Regions from separate parts of the Nonomuraea muscovyensis genome, predicted to be linked through region 2. Evidence: predicted binding sites of a transcription regulator. Region 2 holds the regulator's gene; each other region holds the start of a gene.
What was found. The regulator LexA, encoded in region 2, represses DNA repair genes until DNA is damaged. The targets are predictions, from matches to a motif close to TCGAACANNTGTTCGA.
Positions count from the first base shown of each region.

Region 1: the regulator LexA is predicted to act here: its motif matches at 1,517-1,532, upstream of FHU36_RS31310 (DUF6504 family protein).
Region 3: the regulator LexA is predicted to act here: its motif matches at 2,488-2,503, upstream of ruvC (crossover junction endodeoxyribonuclease RuvC).
Region 4: the regulator LexA is predicted to act here: its motif matches at 1,707-1,722, upstream of recA (recombinase RecA).

Region 1 covers NZ_JACHJB010000002.1:3,155,698-3,159,906, reverse strand. Annotated here, with positions in the region: gene FHU36_RS31315 (serine/threonine-protein kinase) at 1-1,277, opposite strand, end outside; gene FHU36_RS31310 (DUF6504 family protein) at 1,597-1,863, shown strand; gene FHU36_RS31305 (DNA polymerase III subunit alpha) at 1,863-4,209, shown strand, end outside.
Region 2 covers NZ_JACHJB010000002.1:2,867,910-2,872,118, forward strand. Annotated here, with positions in the region: gene lexA (transcriptional repressor LexA) at 1,870-2,577, shown strand; gene FHU36_RS29965 (hypothetical protein) at 3,488-4,030, opposite strand.
Region 3 covers NZ_JACHJB010000002.1:1,825,920-1,830,128, forward strand. Annotated here, with positions in the region: gene ruvB (Holliday junction branch migration DNA helicase RuvB) at 1-916, opposite strand, end outside; gene FHU36_RS25210 (hypothetical protein) at 862-1,062, opposite strand; gene ruvA (Holliday junction branch migration protein RuvA) at 1,059-1,679, opposite strand; gene ruvC (crossover junction endodeoxyribonuclease RuvC) at 1,802-2,380, opposite strand; gene FHU36_RS25225 (GNAT family N-acetyltransferase) at 2,672-3,883, opposite strand; gene FHU36_RS25230 (ABC transporter permease family protein) at 3,895-4,209, opposite strand, start outside.
Region 4 covers NZ_JACHJB010000001.1:1,154,070-1,158,278, forward strand. Annotated here, with positions in the region: gene FHU36_RS05460 (hypothetical protein) at 1-54, opposite strand, end outside; gene FHU36_RS05465 (DUF3046 domain-containing protein) at 98-292, shown strand; gene FHU36_RS05470 (hypothetical protein) at 298-573, opposite strand; gene FHU36_RS05475 (VOC family protein) at 1,074-1,499, shown strand; gene recA (recombinase RecA) at 1,834-2,925, shown strand; gene FHU36_RS44140 (RecX family transcriptional regulator) at 3,240-4,209, shown strand, end outside.

The sequences.
Region 1 (4,209 bases), 290 kb from region 2:
CCGTACTCGCCGCTGCCGGTCACCTGCTCGACCTCGGCCGTGACGGCGACGAGCACGGTCTCGGGCAGCATGGGCGTGGGCGTGGCCGACGGGTCGGGCGAGGTCGTGGGCGTGGCGGTGAGATAGGGCAGCGGGGCCCTGGCCCAGCGCTCCTCGCTGTGCTCCTCGACGTCGAGCCCGTACGTGCCGTCGGTCCGGTAGCCGTAGCTGGCGTCCTCGTCGGCGTCGTAGGTGCCGGGCCAGCCGCCGGTGGTCTGCGTGAAGTCCTCCTGGTAGAGGACCGGGAGCTCGGGCGGACCGCCGGGCGTGAGCAGCGCCCACGCGCCCACGCCGAGCGCCGCGAGGCCGAGCGCGCCGGCGGCCAGGCCCGCGACGAGGCGGCCCCGCGTCCCGCGGGTGGTCCCGAACGGCGGCGTGCCGGTGAACGGCGTCGTCGCCTGCTGCCAGGCCACCTGGACGGTGTGGGCCGCGTGCTCGGGCTGGGCGGAGCGGCCCACCAGGTGGTCGAGCAACTGCTGCGCGGTGGGCCGCGTGGCCGGGTCCTTGCGCAGGGCGGAGGCGACCAGCTCCCGAAGGCCCGGCTCGACCGCGCTGAGGTCGGGCTCGGTGTTGAGCACCTGGTAGACGATCGCGGGCAGCGTGCCGCCGCCGAACGGGGCCTGCCCGCTGGCGGCGAACGCGACCAGGCACCCCCACGAGAACACGTCGCACGCGGGCGAGACCGGCTCCCCGCGCAGCACCTCGGGCGCCATGTACCGGGGCGTGCCGATGAGCTCACCGGTGCCGGTCACCCCGCCGAGCGTGTCGAGTGCCCGGGCGATGCCGAAGTCGATCACCCGCGGGCCGACGGGCGACAGCAGCACGTTGGACGGTTTGAGGTCGCGGTGCACCACCCCGGCGGCGTGGATCGCGGTGAGCGCGGTGGCCACGCTGACGGCCAGGGCGTCCAGGCTGGACCCGGTCAACGGCCCCGACTGCTCGACGGCCTGCTCCAGGTTGGGTCCGGGCACGTACTCCGTGACGACGTAGAGCTGGTCGCCGTCGAGGGCGGCCTCCAGCACCGCGGCGGTGCAGAACCTGCGCACCCGCTGGGCGGCGTCCGCCTCCCGGCGGAAGCGCATGCGGAACTGCTCGTGCTGGCTGAGCTCCGGGTTGATCACCTTGACGGCGACACGTTGCCCGGCGGGGTCCTCGGCGAGATGGACCGTGCCCATCCCGCCTCGCCCCAGCACGCTCAGTAGCCGGTAGCGCCCGATGTGCGAGGATTCACCGCTCACGGCGGGTTAGCTTACCGACATCGCGTCGGGTCCGGGCGGGCCCGACACGGGAACGGCGGCGATGACTCCGCCGCCGGTCACGATCGCGGCGGTGACGCCGGCGGCGCATCACCCCGGCGGGCGAGGGTAGTGCGGTGGGACGGCCCGGCGAACGCCACCGGCGTGGGCGCCCTCGTCCGCGGCCCGACCGGCGCCGATCCCGCCGGCGGGGCGGGCGATCGACTTGCGTTTCGGGCCCTGAGAACATATGTTCGATACGTAGCGCCCGCCTTCCCCCGGGCGGCTCAGCACAGGCACGAGAGCCGCGGGGAGAAGCATCTTGAGCAGACTCTATGGCGACCCGATCGAGGTGTGGACCAGGGACGGGGAGCCCACCCAGTTCGTCTGGCGCGACCGCCTCTACCTCGTGCGCCGCGTCCTCGACCACTGGGTGGTGGCGCGCGAGTGGTGGAAGACGGGGGAGGGCGATCCCGGCGAGCGCCGGTTCTGGCGGGTCGAGGCCGCTCCCGGGCGGATGGTCGGTTCGTACGAGCTGAGGTTCGACACCGCCAGCGGCGGCTGGCTGCTCATGAGGGCGTGGGACTGATGGCGCCCCCGTTCCCCCACCTCAACGTGTGCTCCGCCTACTCGATGCGCTACGGCACGGCCTTCCCGCAGGCGCTGGCGCGACGGGCGGCCGACGACGGGATGGACATCCTGGCCCTCACCGACCGCGACGGCCTGTACGGGGCGGTCAAGCACGCCCAGGCGTGCGCGGACGCCGGGATCGCCCCGGTCTTCGGCGTCGACCTGGCGCTCGCCGGCACGGGCCCCGGCGCCTGGCCCGACCCGCTGCCCGGAATGGGCGCGGGGAGCCTTCCGGGCACGGGGGGCCTCCCCGGGATGGACGGCGTCGGCCACGACGTCCTGCCGCCCCGGCCGGGCGGCCGCCGGCCCAGGCCGCGGACCGGGCCCGGCGCCGAGGACCGCGTCACGGTGCTGGCCCGTTCGCACGGCTGGTCCCGCCTGGCGCGGCTGGTCACGGCCGCCCACCACGCGGGTGAGCGCGGCGAGCCGCGGGTCACCCGCGAGCTGGTGGCCGCGTGCGACGCTCCCGGCTCCGGCGGGCTGGCGGTGCTGCTCGGCCCGCGGTCCGACGTGGGCCGAGCGGTGGCCGAACGCCGCGACGAGCACGCCCGGGCGCTGCTCACCCGGTGGCGTGACGCGGTGCCCGGCGTGGTGGTCGAACTGGTCGACCAGTACGGCTACCGCGACGCCACCAACGCCGCCCGCATGCTCGGCCTGGCCGAGTCGCTCGGCGTGCCCGCCGTGCTCACCAACGCCGTCCGCTACCTCGACCCGGCCGACCACCAGGTGGGCGACGTGCTCGACGCGGCCCGCCAGCTCGTCCCGCTGCACCCGCGCCACCTGGACCGCCCCACCTCCCACGCCCATCTCAAGAGCTCCAAGGACATGCTGCAGGTGGCCGCCAGGATCTGCGGCTCCGACGACGACCGGATCGCGCGCCTGCTGCGCACCACCCGGCGGATCGCCGAGCAGTGCGTGATCGACCCGCTGGAACTGCTCGCGCTGCGGGGCGACCCGCCCGCCCTGCACCTGCCCGAGATCGGCGGCGACCCGGTGCCGCTGCTGCGCCACCGCGTCGAGGACGGGCTGGCCGCCCGCGGCCTCACCCGGTCCCGCGCCGCCCGCGAACGGTTGCGGGCGGAGATGGACATCATCGAGCGCAAGCGCCTGTCCGGCTACTTCGTCGCCGTGTCCGGCATCACCGACATGATCCGCGGCATGGGCATCCGGTGCGCGGTCCGCGGCTCCGGGGCGGGCAGCCTGGTCACCTACCTTCTCGGCATCGGCGAGGTGAACCCCCTCCACCACGGCCTGCTCATGGAGCGCTTCCTGTCGGAGGGCCGCGTCGGCCTGCCCGACATCGACGTCGACGTGGAGTCCGCGCGCCGGCTCGACTGCTACAAGGCCATCTTCGGCCGCTACGGCGAGGAGCGCGTGGCCTGTGTGTCCATGATGGAGACCTACCGGGCGCGCAGCGCCATCCGCGACGTGGCCGGCGCCATGGGGCTGCCGCCGCACGAGATCGACGCCATCGCCAAGGCGTTCCCGCACATCAGGGCCCGGCAGATCACCGCGTCGCTGAGCGACCTGCCGGAGCTGCGCGACAGCCGGCTCGGCGAGGCGGGGCTCGACCGGGTGTTCCGGCTGGCCGAGAAGCTCGACGGGCTGCCCCGGCACATCGCGCTCCACCCGTGCGGGGTGCTCATCGGCAACGCCACCCTGCGCGACCGCACGCCGGTGGAGCGCAGCCTGCTGGAGTTCCCGATGTCGCAGTTCGACAAGGACGACGTGGAGGAGGCCGGGCTGCTCAAGCTCGACGTGCTCGGCGTGCGGATGCAGTCGGCCATGGCCTACACGCTGAGCGAGATCAGGCGGGTGGACGACGTCGAGGTCGCGCTGGACGAGCAGGGCGGTGACGACCCGGCCGTCCAGTACGTGCCCCGCGACGACCAGGAGACCTACGACATGATCTGCGCCGGCCGTACGCTCGGTTGCTTCCAGATCGAGTCGCCCGGCCAGCGCGAGCTCGTCGCCAAGCTGGAGCCCCGCACCATGCACGACCTCATCGTGGACATCTCCCTGTTCCGGCCCGGCCCGGTCAACTCCGACATGGTCACCCCCTACCTGGAGGCCAGGCACGGCTGGCGCGAGCCGCGTTACCCGCACGAACGGCTGCACGGCGCGCTGAAGGAGACCCACGGCGTCGTGGTCTTCCACGAGCAGGTCCTCAAGATCATCGAGGTGATGACGGGCCGCGACCTGTCGTTCGCCGAGATGCTGCGGCGTTCTCTCGGCACGCCCCAGGGCCGGGAGCTGGTGCGCAAGACGTTCGTGCCGCTGGCCCGGGCCAACGGGTTCGACGACG
Region 2 (4,209 bases):
ATTGACGGCGTCCCGCACCCCGCGATCTCGCCGCACCGCATCCCGATCCATGCGGTTCCGCAGAGCGGCGTCCCGAACCCCTCGGACCGGCGAGCCGGCGCCTCCGTCCCGGCCCCGCACCGTGGCGTCCTGCGCCCCTTGGTTCGGCCGGGCTTCATCCCGAACCCCGTCAACCGGTGGCGCGGCGTCACGTCTCCCCCGGCCTCGTGGTGCGGCATCGCGCACCACCTTGCCCAGCCGGACAGCGGTCCGCGTGTCCTGACCCGGCCGGACTGCACGTTGCGCGTCCCGGCCCACTTGGGCGGCACGTGCTGCGTCCTGGCCCAACGCGGCTGCACCCTGCGCGTCACGGTCCTGCCGGGCGACATTTCGCGTGTCCTGGCCCGATCGCGCGACATGTCGCCCGTCCCAGTCCTGCCGAGTGACGCGTCGCGTGTCCTGGCCCGGTCGGGCGGTGTCTCGCGCGTCCCGGTCCGGGCGAACGGCACGCCGCGCTTCCCGGTCCGATCTGGGCCGCCCTCGGGAGCCCTTGACCGGTGGGGTGGTGTCGTCAGAGTCCGCCTCGGCTCGCGGAGGCGGCACAAGCCAAAGCTGCGGCCGGCGACGGCCTGCCGAAGAGCCGCCCACCCGAGAGCCGCCCGCCCCAGGACCACCCACCCGAGACTCGCTCACCCCAGGACCACCCACCCGAGAGTCGACTGCCGGGGAGTCTCCTGGCAACCAATCATCTCCCCAGGAGTCTCCTGGCGGCGCGGCACCTGCCTGGGAGTCTCCGGCCGGAGAACCGTGTGCCGAAGGAACGCCCGCCAGCGGGTCACCCGCCGGAGAGCGGCGTTCGGCCCTCGCGGTGCCGGGCAGACGCCGCGACGGACCGGTTGCCCCGTCATGCGACCCGGAGCCCTGCGTGCCGTCACGTCTGGAGCTGTGTGGGGCACCGCCTTCCTCACCCACGGCACCACGCCGAGAGCCTGTCCGACCGCCTGACCCGACCCGGGCTCTCCGAACTGGGCCGACACCGTCCATCCAGCCTTGCTCGACATCGTTCGTCCGGCCTGACCCGGCACCGCCCAGCCGGCCTGGCTCGACACCGCCCATCTGGTCGTGCCTCTCCACGAGAGCCGCCCCCCTCTCCGGAACCTCGGCCCCGCCCGATGACACGCCGCCGCCCCGCGACCTGTCCTCCCGCATTGAGAACCCCCACCCCTCCAAGTGGCCCGCCTGGAACCGCCCGTCCCGTGCCGGCCCGCGCTCAAGCAACCCCTCCACCACCGACCAGGCCGGAAGGGCGTCATAAAAGGCCCTCGAACCCCCGCACCGTCGAGGGCCGGGCAGGTGATCCGCTTCGCCGCCGAGAAAGGGCCTCAGGGCGCGAAACGCCCGCCTCCCGCGAGACCGGGGCACCCGCCCCGTCGGCACGACTCCCGGTGAACGGCACGTCGCGCCTCGGTGTCACCCCCGCCCGCGAACTACGACATCGGGCGAAATTGCCATGTGAACGGCTCAGCGCATGGTTTGCCCGTGTTTTGGGCCCGCGCCTCGCGGGACCGGAACGGTGCTGGACAGCGCCGGGAAACCGGCTCGGCCGCCCGGTGTCGTCGTCGGTCAGGTCGATGACTGTGGTCGTTCGCATGATGACCTCCCACACCGTCGCAGTCCGAGAAAAAGCCCCGATAATGATCAGCAAATCGAACACGGTGTCGATCGAACTCCCGTACGATGTTGTACACCACACTGGCGACAATTTCGAGGAAGACTCGAACAATTGTTTGAAGATGATCTTCAACAGAGATACGGTCGCTGTGTGCGACATGAAGACCACGGACCGGGAGGTGCGCCGGCTGCGGCGACCCGGCTGGCAAGGAGGAGAGCATGAGCGAGCGAGATGACGCAAACGGGGTCACCGACCTCGCGGTGCGCCGACGCGACTCCCTGGGCCTGACTCCCAGGCAGCGCAAGATTCTCGAAGTGATTCGCGACTCGGTGCAGCAGCGCGGATATCCGCCGTCCATGCGCGAGATCGGCGAGGCCGTGCAGCTGACCAGCACGTCCAGCGTGTCGCACCAGTTGACGGCGTTGCAGCGCAAGGGCTACCTGCGCCGGGACCCGCACCGGCCCCGCGCCCTGGAGGTCCGTCTGCCCGGTGAGCCCGTGCTCTGGGTCGACCCCGAAGCCGCCGGCGAGGACTCGACGGTCAACCGGCCCACCGCCGCCTACGTGCCGCTCGTCGGCCGGATCGCCGCCGGTGGCCCGATCCTGGCCGAGGAGAGCGTCGAAGACGTCTTCGCCCTGCCCAAGCAGCTCGTCGGCGAGGGCACGCTCTTCCTCCTGCAGGTCACCGGCGACTCGATGATCGAGGCCGCCATCGCCGACGGCGACTGGGTCGTCGTCCGCCAGCAGCCGGTCGCGGAGAGCGGCGACATCGTGGCCGCCATGATCGACGGCGAGGCCACCGTCAAGACGTTCAAGCGCAAGGACGGTCACGTCTGGCTGGTCCCGCACAACCCCAACTACGACCCGATCCCCGGCGACGAGGCCAGCGTCCTCGGCAAGGTGGTCGCGGTGCTGCGCCGGCTCTGACCGGCTGTCACGCCAGCCGGTCGGTCGTCGCACGTGGTCCCGGCCGCCGCTTGGGACGAGATCGCCCGTGCTACCGACATCGCTGGTAGAGGTAGAGGTCGCTCGTCCCTACTGGCAGTCGCCCGTAGGGACGAGGTCACACGCGGTTCCGCAGTCGCCGCTGGCGACGAGGTCGTACGTGGTTCCGCAGTCGCCCGTAAGGACGAGGTCACACGCGGTTCGGCAGTCGCCGCTGGCGACAGGCAGCGGCCCGTAGGGCGCGAGATCGCATGCGGTTCAGCGGCAGTAGCCAGGGGGACGAGCCTGGCGTCGACCAGGCGTGCGGCTCGGGGGCGGCTCGTGCCGGTGGTCATGCGTCCCTGGTGGACGGTGACGGCGCGTCGCGGCAGGTCGGACGGCGGCTTGACCCTGAGGCGATCTCTGTGTGGCCTCGCGTTGCGGTGATCACGGTGTGCGGGCAGATCTGACTGATGAGCAGTGGCAGGCACGAGAGTCGTTGCTTTCGGCCCCACGTCCGGGTGTGGTCGCTCGGGCGTGGGGCCGAAGCGCAGCTGGGCCGAGCTCGACGACCTCTGGAACGCCCGGCATGTCGTGGCTGTCACTCGTTGCGTCCACCGCTGCAGAGCATCCGGAGGCGGGCTTCCCCAAGATCCGCGGCGAGTTGCTCCCCGCCGGACGTCCCCTGGACGTCTTCACCGCCGCGCCTGGATCACCGTTCCCAGCCACCACTTGGCCGCCACCACCGCCCGCCGGCCGTCGCAGGGTTGTTGAGCGCTTGGTCGAGGCCAGTGCCGCCGGGCGGTGTGAGGGAGAGTGAGGAGGCCGTGCCTCCTCTCACGCCGCCCGGCGAGTCACACCGCCCTGCGAGTCACACCGCCCGGCGAGCTCTCACACCGCCCGGCGAGATCATTCAGCGCAGGTAGCCGACAGGGCCGTCGAGGCTCCAGCCGGGCTCGTTCGCGACGATGGAGTCCTTGTGCGCCGTGATGGCGATGCGCCACTTCGACTGGTTGTCGAAGTGGAACCGCCAGAGGCGCTTGGCCGTGGCTCCTGTCTTGCCGATGTAGCCGACCACGCCCTCCTTCACGAACCTCCCGGAGGCGGTCAGCGAGGCGACCTCGCTCTCGCTGGCGGTCACCAGGTAGGAGGAGACGTTCGCGGCACGCAGGCGGTACAGCGGTGTGCCGCCCGGGAACGGACTGGTCGCCACCAGCCCCAGCGGAGTCGCCGTGCGCTTGAACCGGTGGACCGTCTCGGCGCGCTCGGCCTCCGTGCTGCTCGCGGTGTAGAAGAAGCCCTTGCCGGTCACCATCTCGATGAGCGGCTTGGTGTCGGTGCCCGCCCCCGCGGTGGCCGCGCCCGCGCCGACGTTCGCGCTCGCGGGGGCTCCTGACAGCACCAGTCCCGCCGTCGCGGCCGTCACGACCATGGCGATCTTACGTGTCTTGATCATGTGTTCCCTTGCTTGCAGCGCCGGTGGGGCACTGGATTCGGCTGCGCGAGGTCGTCCCCGCACATGGGCTGTGCGGTGGGCGGCCCCGCTCCGGACCCCGCGACGGTAGGGGTTCCCGCTTACCGATCAACGTCGTTTCGCCTTCATCTCGCTGTCGTGCCGGGCCGGCCACGGGGAGA
Region 3 (4,209 bases), 1.0 Mb from region 2:
CCACGGCGAGGGTCGACAGGCCCACGGGGCCGCCGCCGAACTTGCGCAGAAGCACGCCGAGCACCGCCCGGTCGAGCCGGTCCAGCCCTTCGGCGTCGACCTCGTACAGGTCGAGCGCGGCGGAGGCGATGTCCCGATCGATGAGCCCGCCGGCGCGGACGTCGGCGAAGTCGCGCACCCGGCGCAGCAGCCGGTTGGCGATGCGCGGTGTGCCGCGCGAGCGCCGGGCGATCTCGTGGGCGCCCTCGCCGGGCAGCGTCACGCCGAGCAGCGTGGCCGACCTGCGAAGCACCTGCTCCAGCTCCGCCACCTCGTAGAAGTCCATGTGGGCGGTGAAGCCGAAGCGGTCGCGCAGCGGCGCGGGCAGCAGCCCGGCGCGCGTGGTGGCGCCGACGAGGGTGAACGGCGCGATGTCGAGCGGGATGGCGGTGGCGCCGGGGCCCTTGCCGACGACGATGTCGACGCGGAAGTCCTCCATGGCGAGGTAGAGCATCTCCTCGGCGGGGCGGGCCATCCGGTGGATCTCGTCGATGAACAGCACCTCGCCCTCGGCGAGGGTGGACAGGATCGCGGCGAGGTCGCCGGCCCGTTCGAGGGCGGGACCCGAGGTGATGCGCAGGGGGGCGTTCAGCTCCACCGCGATGATCATGGCCAGGGTCGTCTTGCCGAGCCCGGGCGAGCCGCTCATCAGCACGTGGTCGGGCGGGCGGTTGCGCCGCATGGCGCTCTCCAGCACCAGCGAGAGCTGCTCGCGGACCCGGCCCTGGCCGATGAACTCGCTCAGCCGCTTCGGCCGCAGCGCCGCCTCGATCTGCAGCTCGTCGCCCTCGGCGTCGGGGGACACGAGATCGCGCTCCAGGCTCACGCCTCCTCCTTCCGCGCGTCCTCGCGGGCGTCCTCGCGGGCGCGCCGCCATCTGTCCGCCGCGCCCGGGTGGCGGCGCGCGGGCCCTGCGAGCGTACGGCACTCCGGCGCCTGGCGGGTGCGGCGGCGCCCGCCGCCCGGCGCGCCGGACAGGGCGCCCCAGGAGGCGACCGGCAGGACGCCGCGCGGGGCGGTCATCGGGCGCTGAGTGAGCGGAGGGCGGCCTTGAGGAGGGCGGCCACCTGCGGGGAGCGGCCGGCGACCAGGTCGGCGTCGGCCTCGTGCTCGACGGCGGCGACGGCCTCGTCGGCGTCCTTGGCGGAGTAGCCGAGACCCACGAGGCCCGAGTGCACCTGCTCGCGCCAGGGCGCCGTCCCGCGGTCGCCGTTGAGCGCGGCGTCGACGGCCGTGGCGGGGGTGCCGAGGCGGTCCTTGAGCTCCAGGACGATGCGCTGGGCGCCCTTCTGGCCGATGCCGGGCACCTTGGTGAGGGCCTTGAGGTCGGCGGCGGCCACGGCGACGCGCAGCGCGTGGGGCGTGTGGACGGCGAGCATGGCCAGGGCCAGCTTGGGGCCGACGCCGCTGGCGCTCTGCAGCAGCTCGAAGACGGCCCGCTCGTCGTCGGTGGCGAACCCGTACAGCGTGAGGGACTCCTCGCGGACCACGAGCGACGTGGCCAGGCGCGCTTCCTCGCCGACCTTGAGCCTGGCGAGCGTGCCGGGGGTGCAGTGGGTGAGGATGCCGACCCCGCCGACCTCGATCACCGCGCCGTCGGGAGCGACGGCCGCCACCCGCCCGGCCACCGAAGCGATCACAGCGTCATGTCCTTCCAGGTGAGAGGTACGGCCACAGTCTCACGTCCCCTTCCGTGCGATGCCGTCACGGCGCGGCCCTCCCAGCCTGGCACGTGCTCGCGGGGCGCGGCGACCACGTCGGGTCACGGCCTTCGGGCGGCACGGGCTCCGCTTCCGTGTCCTGGCGGCGGTGTGCCGGTCCTGGCCCGGGCCTTGGCGGCGGCGACGGCCTCGGCGAGGCGGTGTTGCGGGCCACCCCGCCAGACGTGGCAGATGGCGAGGGCGAGGGCGTCGGCGGCGTCGGCGGGCTTGGGCATCTCGCTGAGTCGCAGCAGCCGGGTCACCATGGCGCCGATCTGCTTCTTGTCGGCGGTGCCGCTGCCGGTGATGGCGGCCTTGACCTCCGAGGGGGTGTGCAGGGCGACGGGCAGGCCGCGACGGGCGGCGCACAGGACGGCGATGCCGGCGGCCTGGGCGGTGCCCATGACGGTGCGGACGTTGTGCTGGCTGAAGACCCGCTCGACGGCCACGGCGTCGGGACGCACCTCGTCCAGCCACCGCTCGATGCCGGCCTCGATGCCCACCAACCGGGTGCCCAGGTCCTCGTCGGCGCCCGTACGGACCACGCCGACGGCGACCAGCGACAGCGGCGCGCCGGGACGGCCCTCGACCGCCCCCACCCCGCATCGGGTCAGCCCCGGATCGACGCCCATCACCCGCACCCGTCCGCCTCCCGCCAGGCCAGCCATCACCGCACGTCGTCCGGGCGCGGGGTCGCCCGCGGCGGGCCGGCGGCGTCACCGGCACCGGCACCGGTGTCGCCACCGCGCCGAACATGTGTTCGGCACGAGACTCTACCCCGGCCGGAGGGGGCCGCGCATCGCGAAACGCCCGCCGTTTCTGGCCGGACGCCGTGTCACCGCCACGACGTCACAGGCGGCGCGGAAGGGCGGACGGCGGCTCGGGCGGGCGGATCGCGGCGAGGATGGCGACCTGGGGTGGCCGGGGCGGGGTCAGAAGTAGTCCAGCATGTACGGCCGGGCGGCGAAGGTCGTGTCGAGGGCCTCGTCGTGGCGGTCGTCCCCCGACAGGAGGCCGCTACGGCGCAGCGTGGCTGTGGGGATGCCCGCGTACAGGGCCGAGAGGCCGTTGATCGTGAGCCTGGGGCCCCCGGAGGGCATCGCGGGGGCCGGAGACCCGGAGCCGTCCCCCGGGCCGTCAGCGGCCGGTGTGGCGGCCCCCAGGAGGGTGGCGGCGCCCTGGCCCCCCGAGACGCGCAGCCGCCACCGGCCGGTGTTGCCCGGCCGCAGGGGGTCGTCGACGTCGAGCGTCGCGTCGAGGGCGACCCCTGCCGGGTAGCCCCTGCGCGCCACGGCCGCCGCCAGGTCGATCACCCGGAACATCCACCGGATGTCCGTGGCCTTCTCCTTCGAGCGTTCGCGGGTCAGCCACAGCACCGGGTCGTCCGGCGCGACGGGGGCGGTGACGTGCTCGGCGATCGAGGAGGAGGAGCCGACCAGCGACCACAGCGCGCGGGCGGTCCGCTCGGAGCCGGCCACGAGGTTGGCGACACGGATGTCGCCGTCGTCCCACCGGTAGACGACGTAGCCGTCTTCGGCGAGGTAGAGGAAGTCGTCCTCCTCGGCGAGCCACAGGGCCCAGGTGCGCTCGTCCCAGGAGATGGGGCCGGAGGCGCGGGCGGCGCCGTGGACACGGTGCAGGACGGAGACGACCTCGGCCGCGTCGGCGGGGCCCATCCGGCGCAGCCGCACCGGGCCGGACGGGCGGATGGAGCGCAGCGCCTCGGCGCGCAGGACCATCAGGTGCTGGGCGCCGGCGTGCTCGTAGCCCGTCGCGCGGTAGACGGGGGTGGTGGCCGGATACAGCGCCGAGACGGCGTCGCCCAGCTCGGCGGCGCGGTCGACGACCGCGCGCATGAGCCGGGTGCCGACGCCCCTGCCGCGGTCCTCGGGGTTGACCGTGACCCCGGCGACGCCCGCCATCGGCTGCGGCCTGCCGTGCCACCACTGGGTGAACGCGCGCACGCGGGCGCCGGCGGCCAGCCGGTCGCCGTCGAACACGCCGAGGTAGCGGCCCTCGGCCATCACGGGGCCCACGGCCTTGCGCCACTTGTCCGCGTCCGCGGCGGAGACGGGGCCGAACGACCGTCTGCGCAGGTCGAGGATGGCGTCGGTGTCGTCGGGGGTCAGGTCACGAATGTCCACAGTGGGACAACCTACGCAGGAGTCGCCGGGATGGGCCAACGACTTTCGCCTCCCACGGTGAGCGTCAGCCGGTCGAGGTAGAGGAGCTGGGCCGCGACCACGGCGAGCAGGGCGATCACCACGACGGGCAGCGGGGTGGTCAGCGCGGCGTCGACCGCGGTCCGGCCGAACTGGGTGAGCTGGAGCATCTGGGCGACGGGCGCGGTGGCCAGCCCGCGGTCGTGGGTAACCAGCAGGGGCCACAGGACGTCCTGGGCGTTGACGAGGGTGACCGCGCCGGTCAGGACGCCGGCCATGGGCAGCGACGGCAGGACCACCCCGCCGAG
Region 4 (4,209 bases), on a different contig from region 2:
GGCGCGGTTGGCCTTGGTCTTGGCTGTCTTCGGGGGTGAAGGCTTCTTGGCCATGCGGGTGTCCTACCCACGCCCGTCGCCGTTCCATACTTGAGTGATGCGCCTGACCGAGTTCTGGAGACGGATGCGCGCCCATTTCGGCGACGCTTATGCCGATTCGTGGGCCCGCGACTACGTGCTGGCCCCGCTCGACGGCCGCACGGTGATGCAGGCGCTGGCCGAGGGCGAGAGCGCCAAGTCGGTCTGGCGGGCGGTCTGCCAGGTGGAGGACGTCCCGCCCCGCCTGCGATAGCGGGCTCACCCGGGCGGCGGCGGGTCGAGGGTGTCCCTCAGCGCGCGGGCGGTGCGGTCGAGGTCGTCGGTCCGTCCCTGGCCGCCCGGCGACCACAGGAAGACCCACCCGTCGGGGGTGAGCGCGGCGAAGACGATCGTCTGACGGCCGGTCCCCGGATGCCAGACCCGCAGCATCGGATCATCGCCGCCCATCATGCGGCCCACCAATCCGTGCGCGGGCAGCATCTCGGCGAGAGCCCGCAGATGGGTGCGCCGTTCCCCGGTGTACGTGCTCGACACGTCGCCGCCTCCAACCCTCAACGGAGAATCTCCCCGCCTTGCGACGCCCGCGATCCTGTACGGCGAAATAGCCCGAAATTTCGTGACTTCAGGCTGTACGAGAGCCGGCCGACCCCGTCACCACCACCCCCTCCCACCGGCGCGCCCGACGCTCCACCATGAGCCCCACTCCCCTGATCGCGCGGCACCCTCGCCCCCGCCGCCCCGGGCACCACCCATCGTCCGCGCCGCCCCTCGACCAGAACCCGCCCTCGGCGGTCTGCTCGGACCCGCACCCTGCCTCGCTCTCCTCGTGCCTCTCCCTGGGCTTCTTCGCCGTCATCCCGCCGTGGGGGCTGTGGCTCTTGCGCACTCCCTGCGGTCCGGGCACTGCCGCGTCAAGAGGTTCTCGAAGGTGTGGGCAGAGGATGTCGAGAACGGCCTGGCGGCTCCGTCTCCGGGGCGGACGCGGCCACCGTGGCGGCACCACACCAGGGAGACCCAGCATGACGATCCATCGGATGGACAACGTCCTCATCGTTGTCGACGACCTTGACGCTGTTATTTCGTTCTTCGTCGAACTAGGCATGGAGCTGGAGGGCAAGGCGCCGATCGAGGGACGTTGGGTGGAGCGTGTCATCGGGCTCGACGACGTCCGACAGGACATCGCCATGCTGCGGACCCCGGACGGCCACGGCCGAATCGAGCTGGCGATGTTCCACACGCCGAAGGTGATCAGCGCCGAGCCGAAGGACGCGCCGGCGAACACGCTGGGCATTCGTCGCATCATGTTCGCCGTCGACGACATCGAGGACGTCGTCGCCCGCCTGCGCACCCACGGCGCCGAACTCGTCGGCGAGCTGGCGCGGTACGAGGACAGCTATCGGCTCTGCTACGTCCGCGGCCCCGAGGGCATCATCGTCGGACTGGCCGAGCAACTCGGCTGAAGGCCGCCGAAGGTACCGGGAGAACCATCCGGGCACCCGCGCCCGGACCGCCGGTCGCGTACGCGCCCCCGAGCCCACCGCCACCCCTGACGACCTGGTACCCCGTGCCAGGCGAGCGCCGGTGACACGAACCTGATGATCGTCAAGGTTCGGTGGCACAGGACGACTCCGAACGGACTCCCGTGCAGCAGCGTGTTCGCGGTGTGATCGAACAGTCGTTCGGCTACCATGGGACCTGCCGGGCCACGTCTTCCCCGGCATCAGCAGAAAATGTCGGTGGCAGGCCGTAGCTTTCACTCGACCGACCGACCACGACCCTGCAGGGGGAGTTCCCATGGCTATCAACGACCGCGAGAAGGCCCTCGAGACCGCCCTCGCACAGATCGAGAGGCAGTTCGGCAAGGGCTCCGTCATGCGCCTCGGCGATGACGCGCGAGCCCCCATCGAGGTGATCCCCACGGGGTCGATCTCCCTTGACGTCGCGCTGGGCATCGGCGGCCTGCCTCGCGGCAGGATCGTCGAGATCTACGGCCCGGAGTCCTCGGGTAAGACCACGGTCGCGCTGCACGCCGTGGCCAACGCACAGCGTGCGGGCGGCATCGCGGCGTTCATCGACGCCGAGCACGCCCTCGACCCCGAGTACGCCAAGAAGCTCGGCGTCGACACCGACGCGCTGCTGGTCTCGCAGCCCGACACCGGTGAGCAGGCGCTCGAGATCGCCGACATGCTGATCAGGTCGGGCGCCGTCGACATCATCGTCATCGACTCCGTCGCCGCGCTGGTGCCCAAGGCCGAGATCGAGGGCGAGATGGGCGACAGCCACGTCGGCCTCCAGGCCCGCCTGATGTCCCAGGCATTGCGCAAGGTCGCCGGCGCGCTCAGCAGCACCGGCACCACCGCCATCTTCATCAACCAGCTGCGCGAGAAGATCGGCGTCATGTTCGGCTCGCCGGAGACCACGACGGGCGGCAAGGCACTCAAGTTCTACGCCTCGGTCCGGATGGACATCCGCCGCATCGAGACGCTCAAGGACGGCACGGAGGCGGTCGGCAACCGCACCCGCGTCAAGGTCGTGAAGAACAAGATGGCCCCGCCCTTCCGGGTCGCCGACTTCGACATCCTCTACGGCGTGGGCATCTCCCGCGAGGGCGGCCTGATCGACATGGGCGTCGAGCACGGCTTCGTCCGCAAGTCCGGTGCCTGGTACACCTACGAGGGCGACCAGCTCGGCCAGGGCAAGGAGAACGCCCGCAACTTCCTGAAGAACCACCCCGACATGGCCAACGAGATCGAGAAGAAGATCAAGGACAAGCTGGGCGTGGGCCCGCGTCTCGACGCTCCGGCCGAAGCCCCCGCCCCCGCTCCGGCCGCAGCCCCGTCCGGCCGCGGTTCCAAGGCCGCCACGCCGAAGCCCGGTGACGTCTGATCGGTCGCCACATGAGTGACACCGATCCGGCGAAGGCGCCTCAAGCTCGCGACTGGGGCGCCTGGCCCGACTCCCCTCCCTCATCCGCCGGGGGCTCCCGTTCGTCCCACGCCAGGAGCCGCCGCGACCTCCCCTCCCCGGACGACGACCCCGTCGGCTCGAAGGGCGCTCCCCCCTCGTCCGACCGGGGCGGGTCCGCATCGTCATCCGGGGGCGGCTGGCCGTCGGTGACCGAGTGGCGCGAACGCAAACGCCGCCCAGCGGACTCCGCCGCCTCCCCCCAGGAGCACGACGCGAGCCCCGCTCCAAGCGGCATGACCGTCCAGGGGGCTTCCCGAGGCACCACGACACCAGACCACGAAGCATCTCAGGACAGCGCGGCCGCAGATCACGAAGCACCCCAGGTCGGAGCACCATCAGATCGCGCAACACCCCAGGGCGGCGTGGCCCTGGATCACGGGGCCCTCGCAGCCGACCTCACCGCGGGATTCGCGGCCCCGGGAGCCGGTGGTGTGCCGGGGTCCAAGCTCCCCACCGCCAGTGACGGCCGAGGCACCGGCGACGTCGCCGACGGCGCTCGGGACGCGGGTGCCGGTCCAGGTGTCGGTGACGCTCCGGCCTCTGGTGACGGTCGGGACGCCGGTGGTGTTGCGGGTGCCAACGACTCAGGAGCGGGTGGGTCCGCAACCCGCAGGTCCGAGGCGGGTGGATCCGAAGCCGGTGGGCTCGGGGCCGGGTGGTCGGGAGCTGGTGGAGGGCCCCGGGCCGGGGACGAGGCCACCTCCTGGTGGTCACCCGCCCCCTTGCTGCCCCCCGAGGAGGGGAGCGAGCCGGAGAACGCGCGTAAACCTCGTCGTGGCCGGCGGACGGGCGGCCGGGCCGGTGGGCGGCGCGGTCGTGCTGCGAGTGCGAACGAAGGATGGCTGCCCGACGGACCCGATGACGGCCCGAAAGCCGCCACCGCACCGGACGCCGATCCCGAGGCGGTGGCCCGGGCCATCTGCCTCCGGCTGCTGACGATGGCCCCCAAGACCCGCGCCCAGCTCGCGCAGGCCCTGCGCAAGCGCGACGTGCCGGAAGAGGCTGCGGAGGCGGTGCTCGACCGCTTCTCCGAGCTGGGGCTGATCAACGACGAGGCATTCGCCGAGGCGTGGGTCGACTCCCGCCATCACGGCCGCGGCCTGGCCAAACGCGCCCTGGCCGCCGAGCTTCGCCACCGCGGGGTCGACTCCGACACGGTCAACGAGGCCGTTGAGCGGCTCGACCCCGACCAGGAGCTCGAGA